DNA from 2 places in the Streptomyces sp. NPDC051217 genome. Region 2 is predicted to be linked to the other one. Evidence: riboswitches for the same ligand, from Rfam matches in the RefSeq annotation. Region 2 holds a riboswitch; the other holds the start of a gene.
The links. Region 2 has a riboswitch for cyclic di-AMP ahead of ACIBBB_RS32830 (M23 family metallopeptidase). Riboswitches for the same ligand answer to the same signal wherever they lie in the genome.
Positions count from the first base shown of each region.

Region 1: another riboswitch for cyclic di-AMP. It lies ahead of ACIBBB_RS22530 (transglycosylase family protein); the one in region 2 lies ahead of ACIBBB_RS32830 (M23 family metallopeptidase).

Region 1 covers NZ_JBITEV010000010.1:107,508-114,672, reverse strand. Annotated here, with positions in the region: gene ACIBBB_RS22540 (cytochrome P450) at 102-1,361, shown strand; gene ACIBBB_RS22535 (transglycosylase family protein) at 1,502-2,446, shown strand; cyclic di-AMP (ydaO/yuaA leader) riboswitch at 2,704-2,881, shown strand; gene ACIBBB_RS22530 (transglycosylase family protein) at 2,885-3,559, shown strand; gene eno (phosphopyruvate hydratase) at 3,896-5,182, shown strand; gene ACIBBB_RS22520 (septum formation initiator family protein) at 5,328-5,801, shown strand; gene ACIBBB_RS22515 (DUF501 domain-containing protein) at 5,825-6,448, shown strand; gene ACIBBB_RS22510 (exopolyphosphatase) at 6,445-7,165, shown strand, end outside.
Region 2 covers NZ_JBITEV010000020.1:121,509-128,673, reverse strand. Annotated here, with positions in the region: gene lhgO (L-2-hydroxyglutarate oxidase) at 1-663, shown strand, start outside; partial or broken gene trmB (tRNA (guanosine(46)-N7)-methyltransferase TrmB) at 829-1,545, shown strand; gene ACIBBB_RS32835 (PrsW family intramembrane metalloprotease) at 1,785-3,047, shown strand; gene ACIBBB_RS32830 (M23 family metallopeptidase) at 3,107-4,171, opposite strand; cyclic di-AMP (ydaO/yuaA leader) riboswitch at 4,183-4,337, opposite strand; gene ACIBBB_RS32825 (PP2C family protein-serine/threonine phosphatase) at 4,681-5,769, opposite strand; gene ACIBBB_RS32820 (MerR family transcriptional regulator) at 6,335-7,084, opposite strand.

The DNA of each region.
Region 1 (7,165 bases), on a different contig from region 2:
GCGTCTCCTACCTACCGCGACGCGATCCTCGCGGCGAAGGCTCATCAGCTCCGCCCGCACCATGGGAGAACGCCGTCCGCAGGGGCCGTTACTGTCGGGCCATGCACGACCCCGCCGCCACGCCGCCGCCCCCCGCTCCCGCTCTCTTCACCTGGGAGTTCGCCACCGACCCCTACCCCGCCTACGCCTGGCTCCGCGAGCACGCGCCCGTGCGTCGGACCCGGTTGCCGAGTGGGGTCGACGCCTGGCTGGTGACGCGGTATGTGGACGCCAGGCGTGCGCTTGGCGATCCGCGGCTGTCGAAGAATCCCGTGCATCACGCCGAGCAGCCGCACGCCAAGGGGAAGACGGGAATCCCGGGGGAGCGTGGCGCGGAGTTGATGACGCATCTGCTGAATATCGATCCGCCCGACCACACCCGGCTGCGGCGGCTCGTGTCGCAGGCGTTCACGCCCCGGCGGGTGGCCGAATTCGCGCCACGCGTACAGGAGTTGACGGACGGGCTGATCGACGCATTCGCCGCGAAGGGGGAGGCCGACCTCATCCACGACTTCGCCTTCCCGCTTCCCATCTACGCGATCTGCGATCTGCTCGGTGTCCCCCGCGAGGACCAGGACGACTTCCGCGACTGGGCCGGGATGATGATCCGGCACGGCGGCGGGCCGCGCGGTGGGGTCGCGCGGTCAGTGAAGAAGATGCGGGGGTATCTCGCCGACCTCATCCACCGTAAGAGGGATGACCCCGGCGACGACCTGATCTCCGGTCTGATCCGGGCGAGCGACGACGGCGAGCATCTCACCGAGAACGAGGCCGCCGCGATGGCGTTCATCCTTCTCTTCGCGGGGTTCGAAACCACCGTGAATCTGGTGGGGAACGGCGTGTACGCCCTGCTCCGTAACCCCGGCCAGCGCGAGCGGCTTCAGCGCTCCCTCGACGCCGGCGAGACGGAGCTGCTCGCGACCGGGATCGAGGAACTGCTGCGCTACGACGGGCCGGTGGAGCTCGCCACCTGGCGCTACGCCACCGAGGCCGTCGAACTCGGCGGGCAGAGCGTCGCGGTGGGCGACCCCGTCCTCGTCGTACTCGCCGCCGCCGACCGCGACCCGGCGCGGTTCGCCGACCCGGACCGGCTCGACCTGTCGCGGAGTGACAACAAACACCTCGGATACGGCCACGGCATCCACTACTGCCTCGGCGCGCCGCTCGCGCGGCTGGAGGGACAGACCGCGCTCGCGACCCTTCTGACCCGCCTGCCCGACTTGCGACTTGCGGTCGATCCATCCGATTTGCGATGGCGTGGCGGGCTCATCATGCGTGGACTGCGCACGCTCCCGGTGCAGTTCACAGCGGTGCGTGACTGACGGATTGTCAGCACTGTGACTTTCACGTGATCTCCGCTGCATCGACTTGTGACAGGCGTTCGAGTGCGGCTACGTTCACGATCGTCCCGGCACTCACACGCTGGGACTCACGTTTCAGCAGTCTCACGGAAGGCAACCGCATGCGCTCCGGGAACGGCCGGCACCGTCGGCCCCGTCAGGCCCCCGCCCTTGTCGTCGCGGCAGGGGTGACAGGCTCGGCGATCGCCATCCCGCTGCTCGGCGCGACCGGCGCCAGTGCGGCCGACGCCTCCACCTGGGACCGCGTCGCCGAGTGCGAGAGCGGCGGCATGTGGAGCGCCGACCTCGGCAACGGTTACTACGGCGGCCTGCAGATCTCCCAGGAGACCTGGGTCGACTTCGGCGGTACGGCGTACGCCCCCACCGCCGACCAGGCCAGCCGCAGCCAGCAGATAGCCGTCGCCGAGAAGATCCTCGCGGCGCAGGGTCCGAGCGCGTGGCCGACCTGCGCGCTGGTCACCGGGCTCACGGCGGACGCGGACGCGGGCGCCGACGCGGGCGAGGGTGAGAGCCAGGACGCCGGCGCGGACACGGCTCCGGACAGCGAGCCCTCCGAAGGGTCCCCCGAGCCCGAGTCGAGCGAAGAGGCCGTGCTGCCCCCCGCTCCCGAGTCGACGCCGTCGTCCGGGCAGTTCGGCCGCGACTCGGCGTCCGACGCCGACGAGCCGAGCACGGAGCCGAACGCAGAACCGAGCGCGGAGCCCAGCACCGCCGACGCCGCCAAGGGCAAGCACCGCGGCGAGGCGGCCCCCGAGCCGAGCGAGCCGGCCGAGGCGGCCGAGACCGGCAAGGCGGGTAAGGCGGACGAAGACCGCGAAAGCGGCCGTCATGCCTCACGCGGTGACAGCTCGGTGCGCGGCGATGACGCCGCCGCCGACGGCTCGTACACCGTCCGCGCCGGCGACAACCTGTGGGCCATCGCCGACGAGCAGAAGGTGGAGGGTGGCTGGGCGGCGCTCTACAAGGCGAACCGCGAGGTCGTGGGCTCCGACGCGGACCTCATCCTGCCGGGCCAGAAGCTCGATGTGACCGCGAATCAAGGGTAGTTGCACGGGCTATGTCCGCATCTGAGCAAGTGAGACAAGCGTCTCTTCGCCCCAACTGATGCGATCTGCCCGGCAACTCACCCTCTTTCCGTTCCGACCTGCGTAAACAGAGGTTTCCTCGGGGCAGGATGGGCGAATCATCCCGGATGTTCCTTCTTTGAACATCCGGGATGTCTGTGTTTACGGTCTGAACCGCTCGCACCGCGGGCACCGTCGACCGTCACGCCGAATCCTGCCGTCGGTCGGGGGAGTACTCGTCGCATCACGCGCCGAAGGCAGGAGCGGGGGACCCACAGGTAAGCGCCGGTCATCACGGCCGGCTCGGGGTGGAGCCGTGCGCGGTGGGGACGTGAAGACGTTCCCGGGCCGCACGGCCGGGCAACTCACTTGGCCCGAACCCGACAGCTCACCTCGCAGGCGTCGGTGAGGAGATTTCGCATGCTGTTTTCCAGCGCGTCCGGCAAGGGCAAGCACCGTCGTCCGTCCAAGGCCGTCCGTTACGCCACGCTCGCCGGCATCACCGGTGCCGCTGTCGCGGCCCCGCTGATCGGCGCCACCTCCGCCTCCGCCGCCACCACCTCCGAGTGGGACGCCGTCGCCCAGTGCGAGTCCGGCGGCAACTGGTCGATCAACACCGGCAACGGTTACTTCGGCGGGCTCCAGTTCTCCGCCTCCACCTGGGCCGCGTACGGCGGCAGCGCCTTCGCGTCCAGTGCCGACCAGGCCTCGAAGTCCCAGCAGATACAGATCGCCGAGAAGGTCCTGGCGGGCCAGGGCAAGGGTGCCTGGCCGAGCTGCGGCGTGGGCCTGTCCAACGCCTCGAACGACGCCGGCTCCGCCGACCCGGCCCCGCAGGCCGCTCCGAAGGAGCGGTCCGCCCCGCAGCAGTCCGCCCCGCGTGCCGCGAAGGAGCAGCCCGCCTCGCGTAGTGAGACGCGCGGTCCGGTCAAGAAGGGCGACGGCGAGTACAAGGTCAAGCCCGGAGACACCCTCTCCAAGATCGCCGAGACCAAGAAGGTCGAAGGCGGCTGGAAGAAGCTCTTCAAGCTGAACAAGGACATCGTCGAGAACGCCGACGAGATCTTCCCGGGGCAGCAGCTCCACCTGAGCTGACCCTTTCCCCCTGAACCCCGGTCCGGCGCGCCTCACTCCCCCGGACGCGCCGGGCCGGGGTTCGGACGGTCTTCAGGCCATGGGCCGGACCGCGACCGACCGCGCCGGACCGCGCCGGACCGCGCCGGACCCCGACGGACCGCGACCGACCGCGACCGACCGCGCCGGACCCCGACCGCCCCCGGCCGACCCCTGGACATTCGCGGCCGAACGGTCATCGCGGACTCTTTTCGTCCCAGCGGGCGGGCATCTGCCGACCGCCGACCGGGAGCCGGTTAGGCTCATGCCGCAAGGCCAATGAGGCCCTGCACTCCAAGCGTCACATCCCAGAAGGAGATGCTCGTGCCGTCCATCGACGTCGTCGTAGCCCGGGAAATCCTTGACTCCCGAGGCAACCCCACGGTCGAGGTCGAGGTCGGCCTCGACGACGGCAGCACCGGCCGTGCTGCTGTCCCCTCCGGTGCGTCCACCGGTGCGTTCGAGGCCCTTGAGCTCCGCGACGGTGACCAGAACCGCTACCAGGGCAAGGGCGTCGAGAAGGCCGTCCTCGCCGTCATCGAGCAGATCGGCCCGGAGCTCGTCGGCTACGACGCCACCGAGCAGCGCCTCATCGACCAGGCGATGTTCGACCTGGACGCCACCCCCGACAAGTCCTCGCTCGGTGCCAACGCCATCCTCGGTGTCTCCCTGGCCGTGGCGCACGCCGCCTCCGAGGCCTCGGACCTGCCGCTCTTCCGCTACCTCGGCGGCCCGAACGCGCACCTGCTGCCCGTTCCGATGATGAACATCCTCAACGGCGGGTCGCACGCGGACTCGAACGTGGACATCCAGGAGTTCATGATCGCGCCGATCGGCGCCGAGTCGTTCTCCGAGGCCCTGCGCTGGGGCGCCGAGGTCTACCACACGCTGAAGAAGGTCCTGAAGGAGAAGGGGCTCTCCACGGGCCTCGGCGACGAGGGCGGTTTCGCGCCGAACCTGGAGTCCAACCGCGCCGCGCTCGACCTGATCCTCGTGGCCATCAAGGAAGCCGGTTACGCCCCGGGCAAGGACATCGCGCTCGCGCTCGACGTCGCGGCCTCCGAGTTCTACAAGGACGGCTCCTACGAGTTCGAGGGCAAGTCCCGCTCGGCCGCCGAGATGACCGAGTACTACGAGGAGCTCGTCGCCTCGTACCCGCTGGTCTCCATCGAGGACCCGCTCTTCGAGGACGACTGGGCCGGCTGGAAGGTCCTCAACGACAAGCTGGGCAGCAAGGTCCAGATCGTCGGGGACGACCTGTTCGTCACCAACCCCGAGCGCCTGGCCCGTGGCATCGAGGAGGGCTCGGCCAACGCCCTGCTCGTCAAGGTCAACCAGATCGGTTCGCTGACCGAGACCCTGGACGCCGTCGAGCTGGCGCAGCGCAGCGGCTTCAAGTGCATGATGTCGCACCGCTCCGGCGAGACCGAGGACGTCACGATCGCCGACCTCGCCGTCGCCACCAACTGCGGCCAGATCAAGACCGGCGCCCCGGCCCGCTCCGAGCGCGTCGCCAAGTACAACCAGCTGCTGCGTATCGAGGAGATCCTCGACGACGCGGCGGTCTACGCGGGCCGCAGCGCGTTCCCCCGTTTCAAGGACTGACCCGGGCAACCGGCCATCGGCCCGCCCGTCCTACGGCCGTCCCCGGCCACGGTCCCGTACCGTGTCCGGGGACGTACGCGCGTACAGAGGCAGTACGGCAGTACAGAGGAACGGGGCATGCCGGGCCTCTGAGGGAGGCGGGACCATGGCCGCGAACCGGGACCGGTTCTCCACCGCGACCAAGATCAGGATTCTGGGCGAGCAGACCGCCGCCCGGGTCTACCGCTCGCAGACCCGCAGACAGGCCCGCCGCTCCCGGCTCACCGGACGCGCCGCCTTCCTGGTGCTCGTGGTCTGCTCGCTGATCGTGGCGCTCGCCTATCCGATGCGGCAGTACGTGTCGCAGCGGAGCGACATCGCGGAGCAGGAGCAGCTGACGCGCGAGGCCGCGAAGCGGGTCGAGGAGCTGCGGGACGAGAAGGCCCGCCTCCAGGACGACGCGTACATCCAGCGGCTGGCGCGCGAGCATCTGCACTACGTGATGCCGGGGGAGACCGGCTACGTCATGGCCGACCCCCGGGCGGCCGAGGAGCACCGCACCGACCAGGGCGCGGCCGACCGGCCCTGGTACTCCAATCTTCTGGACGGCGTCGACAGCGCCGACCGGACGGACAGATAGACATCAAGGAAGCCGACGCAGGTATGCAAACGCCCCCTCCGCAGACAGAACGCACCGAGCCCACCGAGGCGGACGTCGAGGCGTTCAGGCAGCAGCTCGGCCGGCCCCCGCGCGGTCTGCGCGCCATCGCGCACCGCTGCCCCTGCGGGCAGCCCGACGTGGTGGAGACCGCCCCGCGGCTGCCGGACGGCACTCCGTTCCCGACGCTCTACTACCTGACCTGCCCGCGCGCGGCCTCGGCCATCGGCACGCTGGAGGCGAACGGTGTCATGAAGGAGATGACCGAACGTCTCGCCACCGACCCGGAGTTGGCCGCCGCGTACCGCAAGGCGCACGAGGACTACATCGCGCGCCGCGACGCCATCGAGGTACTGCCGGGCTTCCCGAGCGCGGGCGGTATGCCGGACCGGGTGAAGTGCCTGCATGTGCTGGTCGGCCACTCGCTCGCGGCGGGTCCGGGGGTGAACCCGCTGGGGGACGAGGCGCTGGCGATGCTGCCCGAGTGGTGGCGCAAGGGCCCCTGTGTGATCCCGTTCACAAAGCCCGGAGAAGTCGCAGAAGCCGCAGAAGCCGAGCCCGAAGCCGAGCCCGAAGCCGAGCCCGAAGGCGGGGCCTCGGCGGAGAAGCACGCGGGGGGCACGGCATGACCAGGGTCGCGGCCATCGACTGCGGGACGAACTCCATCCGTCTCCTCGTCGCCGACGCCGACCCCGCCACCGGCGAACTCGTCGATCTCGACCGCCGCATGACGATCGTGCGGCTCGGCCAGGACGTCGACCGGACGGGCCGGCTCGCCCCCGAGGCGCTGGAGCGCACCTTCGCGGCCTGCCGCGAGTACGCGGAGATCATCAAGGGCCACGGCGTGGACCGGACCCGCTTCGTGGCCACCTCCGCGTCCCGCGACGCCGAGAACCGCGACGATTTCGTACGCGGCGTCCTCGACATCCTCGGTGTCGAACCCGAGGTGATCACCGGCGACCAGGAGGCGGAGTTCTCCTTCACCGGGGCCACCAAGGAGCTGACCGGCCGCACCGATCTGGCCGAGCCCTTCCTGGTCGTGGACATCGGCGGCGGCTCCACCGAGTTCGTCGTCGGGACGGACCGGGTCACGGCCGCGCGGTCGGTCGACATCGGCTGCGTACGGATGACGGAGCGGCACCGCCCGAGCAGTCCGGCGACCCTCGGTGAGATCACCGCCATACGCGGGGACATCGACGCCGCCCTCGACACGGTCGAGGAGAGCGTCCCGCTGGGCGACGCCCGTACGCTCGTCGGTCTCGCCGGGTCCGTGACCACGGTCGCGGCGATCGCGCTCGGCCTGACCGAGTACGACCCGGCGGCGATCCACCACTCCCGGATCCCGT
Region 2 (7,165 bases):
GCCGTCCGTACGTCCTCCGGAGAGGTGGTCAGGGCCCGCGCCCTCGTCAACTGCGCGGGGCTCCAGTGCGACCAGGTGGCGCGGCTGACCGGCGACGACCCGGGCATGCGGATCGTCCCGTTCCGGGGCGAGTACTACGAACTGGCCCGGCCCGGTCTCGTCCGGGGGCTGGTCTATCCGGTGCCGGATCCGGCCTTTCCGTTCCTGGGGGTGCATCTGACGCGCGGCGTCGACGGCGGCGTCCACGTCGGCCCGAACGCGGTGCCCGCACTGGCCAGGGAGGGCTACTCCTGGTCCACCGTGCGCCCCCGTGAGCTGGCGGGCACGCTCCGCTGGCCCGGATCCTGGCGGACAGCGCGCAGACACTGGCGGTACGGCGCGGGCGAGCTGCGCCGCTCGTTCTCCAAGCGCGCCTTCGCCACCGCCGTACGCCGGCTGCTGCCCGAGGTGACGGACGCGGATCTGCGCCCGGCGGCGGCCGGGGTGCGGGCCCAGGCGGTGCTGCGGGACGGCACGCTGGCCGACGACTTCCTGATCCAGGAGGCACCGCGCGCGGTGCACGTGCTCAACGCCCCGTCGCCGGCGGCGACGGCCGCGCTCCCGATCGGCCGCGAGGTGGCAAGGCGGGCGCTGACGATGCTGAGGGACGCGGGCAGGGTGTAGGGCGTCGGTGGGCGGCTGATCTTTTCGGGCCGCCCGGACGGGTCCGTAGAATCGGAGGTCCCTGCCCCATTCCGACGTGGCTGAGAAAACGTGTCCGAGACCCAGATGAACGTGAACAGCGACCGCGACGGCGCGCGCGCCGGCGACACCCACCCCTGGTCCCGGATGTTCCCCGGGGGCACGGGACCGGCCGCCGACCCCGCCGGATCGCACTTCGAGCGCCGTATCCGCAGCTTCCAGCCGCGCCGCAGCCGGGTCACGACCGGTCAGGCCGAGGTCCTGCGGCGGCTGTGGCCGTTCTGGGGGCTGGACATCGACGGACAGCGGGTCCTCGACCTCGACGCCCTGTTCGACGGGCTCCCGGTCGTCCTGGAGATCGGCTTCGGCATGGGCGAGGCGACCGCGCGGATGGCGGCGGACGATCCCGGCACCGGGATCCTCGCCGCCGACGTCCACACGCCGGGGCAGGGCAACCTGCTGCGGCTTGCGGAGCGGACCGGGCTGTCCAACATCCGGGTGGCCAACGGCGACGCGATCATCCTGCTGCGGGAGATGCTGGCGCCGGAGTCGCTTGACGGGATACGCGTCTACTTCCCCGACCCGTGGCCCAAGACACGCCACCACAAACGGCGGCTGATCCAGCCCGAGTTCCTCACGCTGGCGGCGCCCGTGCTCAAGCCGGGGGCCGTACTGCACTGCGCGACGGACTGGGAGCCGTACGCCGAGCGGATGCTCGACGTGCTGAGCGCGCACCCCGCGTTCGAGAACACCGCCCCGGACGGGGGCTACGCGCCGCGGCCCGTCTCGCGGCCGCTGACGCGGTTCGAGGGCCAGGGCCTCGAAAAGGGCCATGCCGTACGGGACCTGGTCTTCCGCCGCGTCGCGGGCGAAGGGGCGGCGGAGGGTGCGGCGGCGGACGACGCGGCGGACAGGGCGGCTTCGGACGGCGCGCCCGCCGAGTAGGGCCGGGGTTGGCCGGGACGAGCCGGACGCCGTCGCGGGTTGTCGGTGGCCCTCGTTAGGGTCAGTAGGTGTCCGAACCGCCCCGACCGCCCCCGTACGACCCTCAAGTCCCCGAGCCGGCGATCCCCGCCGCCGAGCGGCAACAGCAGCTCGGCGACATGTGGGCCGCCGTTCCGGAGCGCTCCCGCTGGCGCTACCGGCCGTACCGCGCGTTCTGGCGGCACCCGGCCGTGCGCGCGGGCGCCGTGATCATCCTGCTCGCGCTCTGCGGCCTGCTGCTCATGTCGCTCGTACGGGAACAGACCGGCACACAGGGCTTTCTGGTCGGTCTCGGGCTGGCGATCCTGCCCGTACCGCTGCTGATGGCGGCCTTCCGCTGGCTTGACCGGGTGGAGCCGGGCCCCTGGCGGAATCTCCTGTTCTCCTTCGCCTGGGGCGCCTGCGCCGCCGCGCTCGTGGCGATCACGGCGAACTCCTTCGCGACCCGGTGGATAGCCACCGCGACCGCCGACCCCGCGGGCGCGGAGTCCCTGGGGGCCACGGTGGTCGCGCCGATCGTCGAGGAGAGCGCGAAAGCCGCCGCGATCCTGCTGATCTTCCTCTTCCGGCGGCGGTCCTTCACCGGTCTCGTCGACGGAGTCGTCGTCGCGGGCTTCACCGCGACCGGCTTCGCGTTCACCGAGAACATCCTCTATCTCGGCAGCGCCTACGGAGAGGACCAGCAGATCGGCAACTCGGGGCTGCCTGCCGTGACCGCGGCGACCTTCTTCGTACGGGTCGTGATGTCGCCGTTCGCGCACCCGCTCTTCACGGTCCTGACGGGCATCGGCTTCGGCATCGCCGCTCTCGCCACCCGCCGCCAGCGCGTGCGCCGGTGGCTGATGCCGGTGCTGGGCCTGCTGCTCGCGATGGGCACGCACGCGCTGTGGAACGGTTCCTCGTCGCTGTTCGGCCCGTACGGCTTCTACGCGGTGTACGCGGCCTTCATGGTCCCCGCCTTCGCCCTGCTCACCTGGCTGGCGATATGGACCCGGCAGCGCGAACTGCACATGGTTTCGGCCGAGCTGCCCGCGTACGCGGCGGCAGGCTGGCTCGCCGAGACCGAGCCGCTCGCCCTGTCCTCGATGCGGGCGCGCTCGATGGCGCGCGACGTGGCGGGACGCGCGTACGGCCCGAAGGCGGCCCGTACGGTCGGCGAGTACCAGGCGTTCGCGACCGCTCTGGCGTTCCTGCGCCACCGGGCCGGGCGCGGCACGGCGGGCCCCGACTTCGCCGCGCGCGAGCAGGAGCTGCTGCACCACATGTGGCAGCGCCGGGAAACGGCGTCGCCCGCGCTGACGTACGCGGCGCGGGCGACGGGGCGGGTGTGGTCTCCGCCGCCGTACATCGACTACGGCGGCTACAACCCGTATCGGAGCTAGGGTCTGTCGTTTGGATCAGGCCGGATCAGGCTGGACGGACCGACCTGATCAACCACGTACTACGGCGTGAGTCCCTTGCTGCTCAGCCAGCTCATCGGGTCGATGCCACTGCCGCCCGCGGTGTGCACCTCCAGGTGCAGGTGCGGGCCGGTGACGTTGCCGGTGGCTCCCACGCGTCCGATGGTCTCGCCGGTGGTGACCTTCTGGCCGGCGCCGACGGTCATCGAGGACAGGTGGGCGTACCAGATCTCCGTACCGTCATCGAGCTCAAGCACCACGCGGTAGCCGTACGAACCCGACCAGCCGGCCGACTTGACGGTCCCGCTGTGGACGGCCTTGGTGGGCGTGCCCGTGGGGGCGGCGAAGTCCAGGCCGGTGTGCTGGCCGGAGGACCACATGGAGCCGGCCTGGCCGAAGGTGGAGGTGAGCGTGTACGAGGAGGTGGGGAGCGAGAAGCTGGCGGCCAGCTTCTCCAGGCGCTCCTGCTCGGCCTTGCGCTCGGCCTCTTCCTCCGCCTTGCGCTTCGCCTCGGCGGCCTTCTTCTCCGCGTCGGTCTGCTGCTTCCGGGCCTCGGCTGCCGCCTTCTCGGCGGCGGCCTTCTCGACGCTCGCCTTCTGGGCGGCGTCGGCCTCGGCCTGCTGCTGCTCCGCCTGCTGGAGGATGCGGGCGCGCAGCGCCTCGCCGGAGTCGGTGGTGCCCTGCTGGGTGTCCGCGGCGGTGAGGCCCGCCGTGGTCAGCGGGGAGGGAGTCTCGTCGGTCTTCTTGTCGCCGTCGGACATGAAAGACCCGACACCGGGAAGGGACTTGGCGTCGGGAAGGTTGTCCGAGAGCGCGTCGGGAAGTGATATCGAGACCGCGGGCTTGTCCTGGGCGGAGGCGATGCCTCCGGCGCCGACCGCGGCGATGACACCCACTCCGAGGACCGTGGAGCTGCGGGCCAGCGCGTTGCGCTGCTTGGCGACACGGTGCTTGCCGCGTACGGGACGGATGGACTCCGCGGTGGGATTCCACTCCTCCCAGTCCCTGTTCGCCTCGCCATCGGCGAGATCGGTACCGGCGAGCCGGCTCCCGGGGCCGAAACGGACCGGGACTGAGGCTTCGGGAGCAGGCCTGTTGGACGCCACTGGGGCGCTCTCCTTTCCTTCCTTCTCGCCTACCGGGTTAGCTGACGGGTTCGGAGCAGGAAGGTCTCCTACGAGCGTGTTTCGCCGCACGAGGCAACAAAAGACGCCCGATTCACCCCAATTGGTGGTTCCCCGGTTTCCTAGCGGAATTCGGCGCGTGCGCACGGTGCCGTCTCTTTCGACGGCTGGGACAACCGCGCTGCGTTATCGAACGTTAATAGACGACGGGGACTTATTCCAAGCTGTTCCCGGTGATCGTTAGCGAGCACGGCGGGGATCAACCGGGACACAAGCTGGCGCAATCGGGCGAGTTGATCGCGGTTCGGGCCGTGTGCGATCACACACTCGATCTGACGGTGCGTCAAATATTATGCGGAGTGGTGTGTCTCAACTACGCAGCGTGGCGGGGGAGATGACATCACGGCACGCGGGTCCCACGCGTCCGACGGTCTCGTCGCAACGAAGGGCCGACGCGGGCGGACCCACACGGGCGGACCCACGCGATCGCGTCACGGCACGACGGGCATCGTCCGGCGCCGCTCCGGCTGCCGCTCGGTGGGCCGGCTGATGGCCAGCAGCGCCATGTCGTCCGTACTGCCGCCGCCGGTGTGCAGCCGTACGTCCCCGACGATCGCCTCCAGCAGGTCGTCGGGACCGGGAAAGATCCGTCCCGCGAGCCGTTCGCCCGGGTCGTAGAAGACGCCCTCCGCGTTGCGCGCCTCGGAGAGCCCGTCCGTGTAGAGGAGCAGCGTCGCCCCGGGCCGGTACGGGATCTCCTCCGCGCGGTCCGGCCATGTCCCCAGCTCCCCCATCCCGAGCGGCAGTGCCGGGTCGGTGGGGGCCAGCACGGTCACCGCGCCGTCGGGGCCGAGCAGCAGCGGCTCCGGGTGCCCGCGGTTCAGCACGCGCGCTATGCCCTCGCCGTGCGGTACCTCCGCCAGTACGGCGGTGGTGAAGCCCTCGAACAGGTCGATCCCGCTGCGCCGCCTGCCTTCGCGCGCCAGCGCCCGCTCCAGCCGCCGCGCGACGCCTTCGAGCGACCTCTCCTGCTCGGCGGCCTCCCGGAATGCGCCGATGACGACGGCCACGGTCTCGATGGCGCCCATGCCCTTGCCGCGTACGTCGCCGACCACCACCCGTACGCCGTACTCCGTGTCCTGGACGGCGAACAGGTCACCGCCGATGTAGGCGCCCTCCTCGGCCGCCTCGTAGCGCGCGGCGATGTGCAGCCCGCCGATCCGGGCCTCGGGTGTCGGCAGGACGGCGCGCTGGGCGGCCTCGGCGATGACCCTCGCCGAGGCCAGGCGTTCACCACTGCGGCGTACGACACCGTTGATGGCCAGTGCGAGGACGGAGACGGTGAAGACGGTCAGCGATTCGGTGATCATCTCGACCCCGTCCCCGGAGTTGTTGACGTAGCGCAGTCCGAGAACGGCGCCGACGGACAGGATGCCGATGACGAGAGTGCGCGTGAACGAGAAGAAGGGGGCGGCCACCAGCGGCGCCGCCGAGAAGAACGGGGACGCGGTGAAGGCGGTCGGGGTCGCCTGATCCAGGATGATCCCCGCCACGATGATCAGACCGGGCAGCAGTTCCACGAGCGGATGCGTCGGCCGGGCGGCGAGCCGACCGCTCCCCCGCCTGGGCGGCCGGGGGTCTTCGGGACCGAAGCCGGGCGGGTGCTTCTCGGCGGGATGCGAGCGGTTCCAGGTGGGGTCGTCCGGGCCGGCGTCCGCCGGCCGGAAACCTTCGTCGGCGCGGCGGAAACCGCGCTGGATGCCACGCCGGAGGCTGCCGCTGAGCCGGCGGAGCCTGGAGGGGACGTGGGGGTGGTGGGGCGGGGCCTTACGGGTGGGCCCCCCGGCGGAGGGGCTGGGGACGGCCCCCTCGGCGGGAGGGTGCTCGCTCCCGCCGAGGGGGCCGTCCCCGGTCCCGTCGTCCCCGCTGTCTCTCAGGTGCCCCACCAGTGGCCTCCTGCCCGGTCCGTCGACGGCCGCGGACGGTACCGCGTCCCCCCAGGCTGGCCTCTTACGCGCCGGGCGGCTACCCGCTGTCGACCGACTGGGCTACCGGTGGGCCGGTGCGGTGACGGCGGCCCGGCCCACCGTCACCGCACCGGCGTACCTCGTCGTACCTCCCCGTCGTACGCCGGTCGTAAGTCCGTCAGTCGTCGGTGAGATGGCGCTCGGCGTAGACCTTCATCGCGTCCCGTACGAGGACGGCGGTGCCCTCCTCGTACTTGTCGTAGTTGCGGCCGAAGCGCGGATCGTCGACGTACATCGCGGTGACCCCGATGACGTACGACCTCGCGGGGCTCGTCGTGGTCGACAGCCAGTCGCAGTGTCTGCGGGCGATGGCCTGCGCCTCCTCGCTGTCGGCGGCGAGACCGTCCTTCCTGGCCCGGCCCCAGTCCCGGGCGATGCTCTCGTGCCGTTCCATGAACTCCTTCCGTTCGCGCTCGCTCAGGGACCGCCACCAGCGGTCACCCTTCTCGTACGCGTCCCGGCCCCACCGCTCGGTCACCTCCTGCTCGTACCGCGTGTGATCGAAGCCGTCGAGAATTTCCTCGGCCATGAGTTCTTCTCCCCTCTGCGTCTTGTGGAGAGTGGTCCGCACCGACGCGATCAGCCGTCCCACGCGCTCACGTTCCTGTTCGAGCAGCGCGAGATGGGTGCGCAGTGCGGCGGCCGTGTCCTGTTGGCCGTCGAGGATCCCGGCGATCGCGGGCAGGCTCAGACCGAGCTCACGCAGCAGCAGGATCCGCTGGAGACGGACGAGGGCGTCCTGGTCGTAGTAGCGGTAACCGTTGCTCCCGACCCTGCTCGGGTCGAGCAGCCCCACCTCGTCGTAGTGCCTGAGCGTGCGGCTCGTCGTGCCGGCCTTCCTCGCGATGTCCTGGATCGACCACTCCATGACCGGAACGCTAAATCTTGACGTTGCGTAAAGGTCAAGCGCGATTCGTCGGGGGTCAGGGTTCGAGGGTCGGGCGCACAC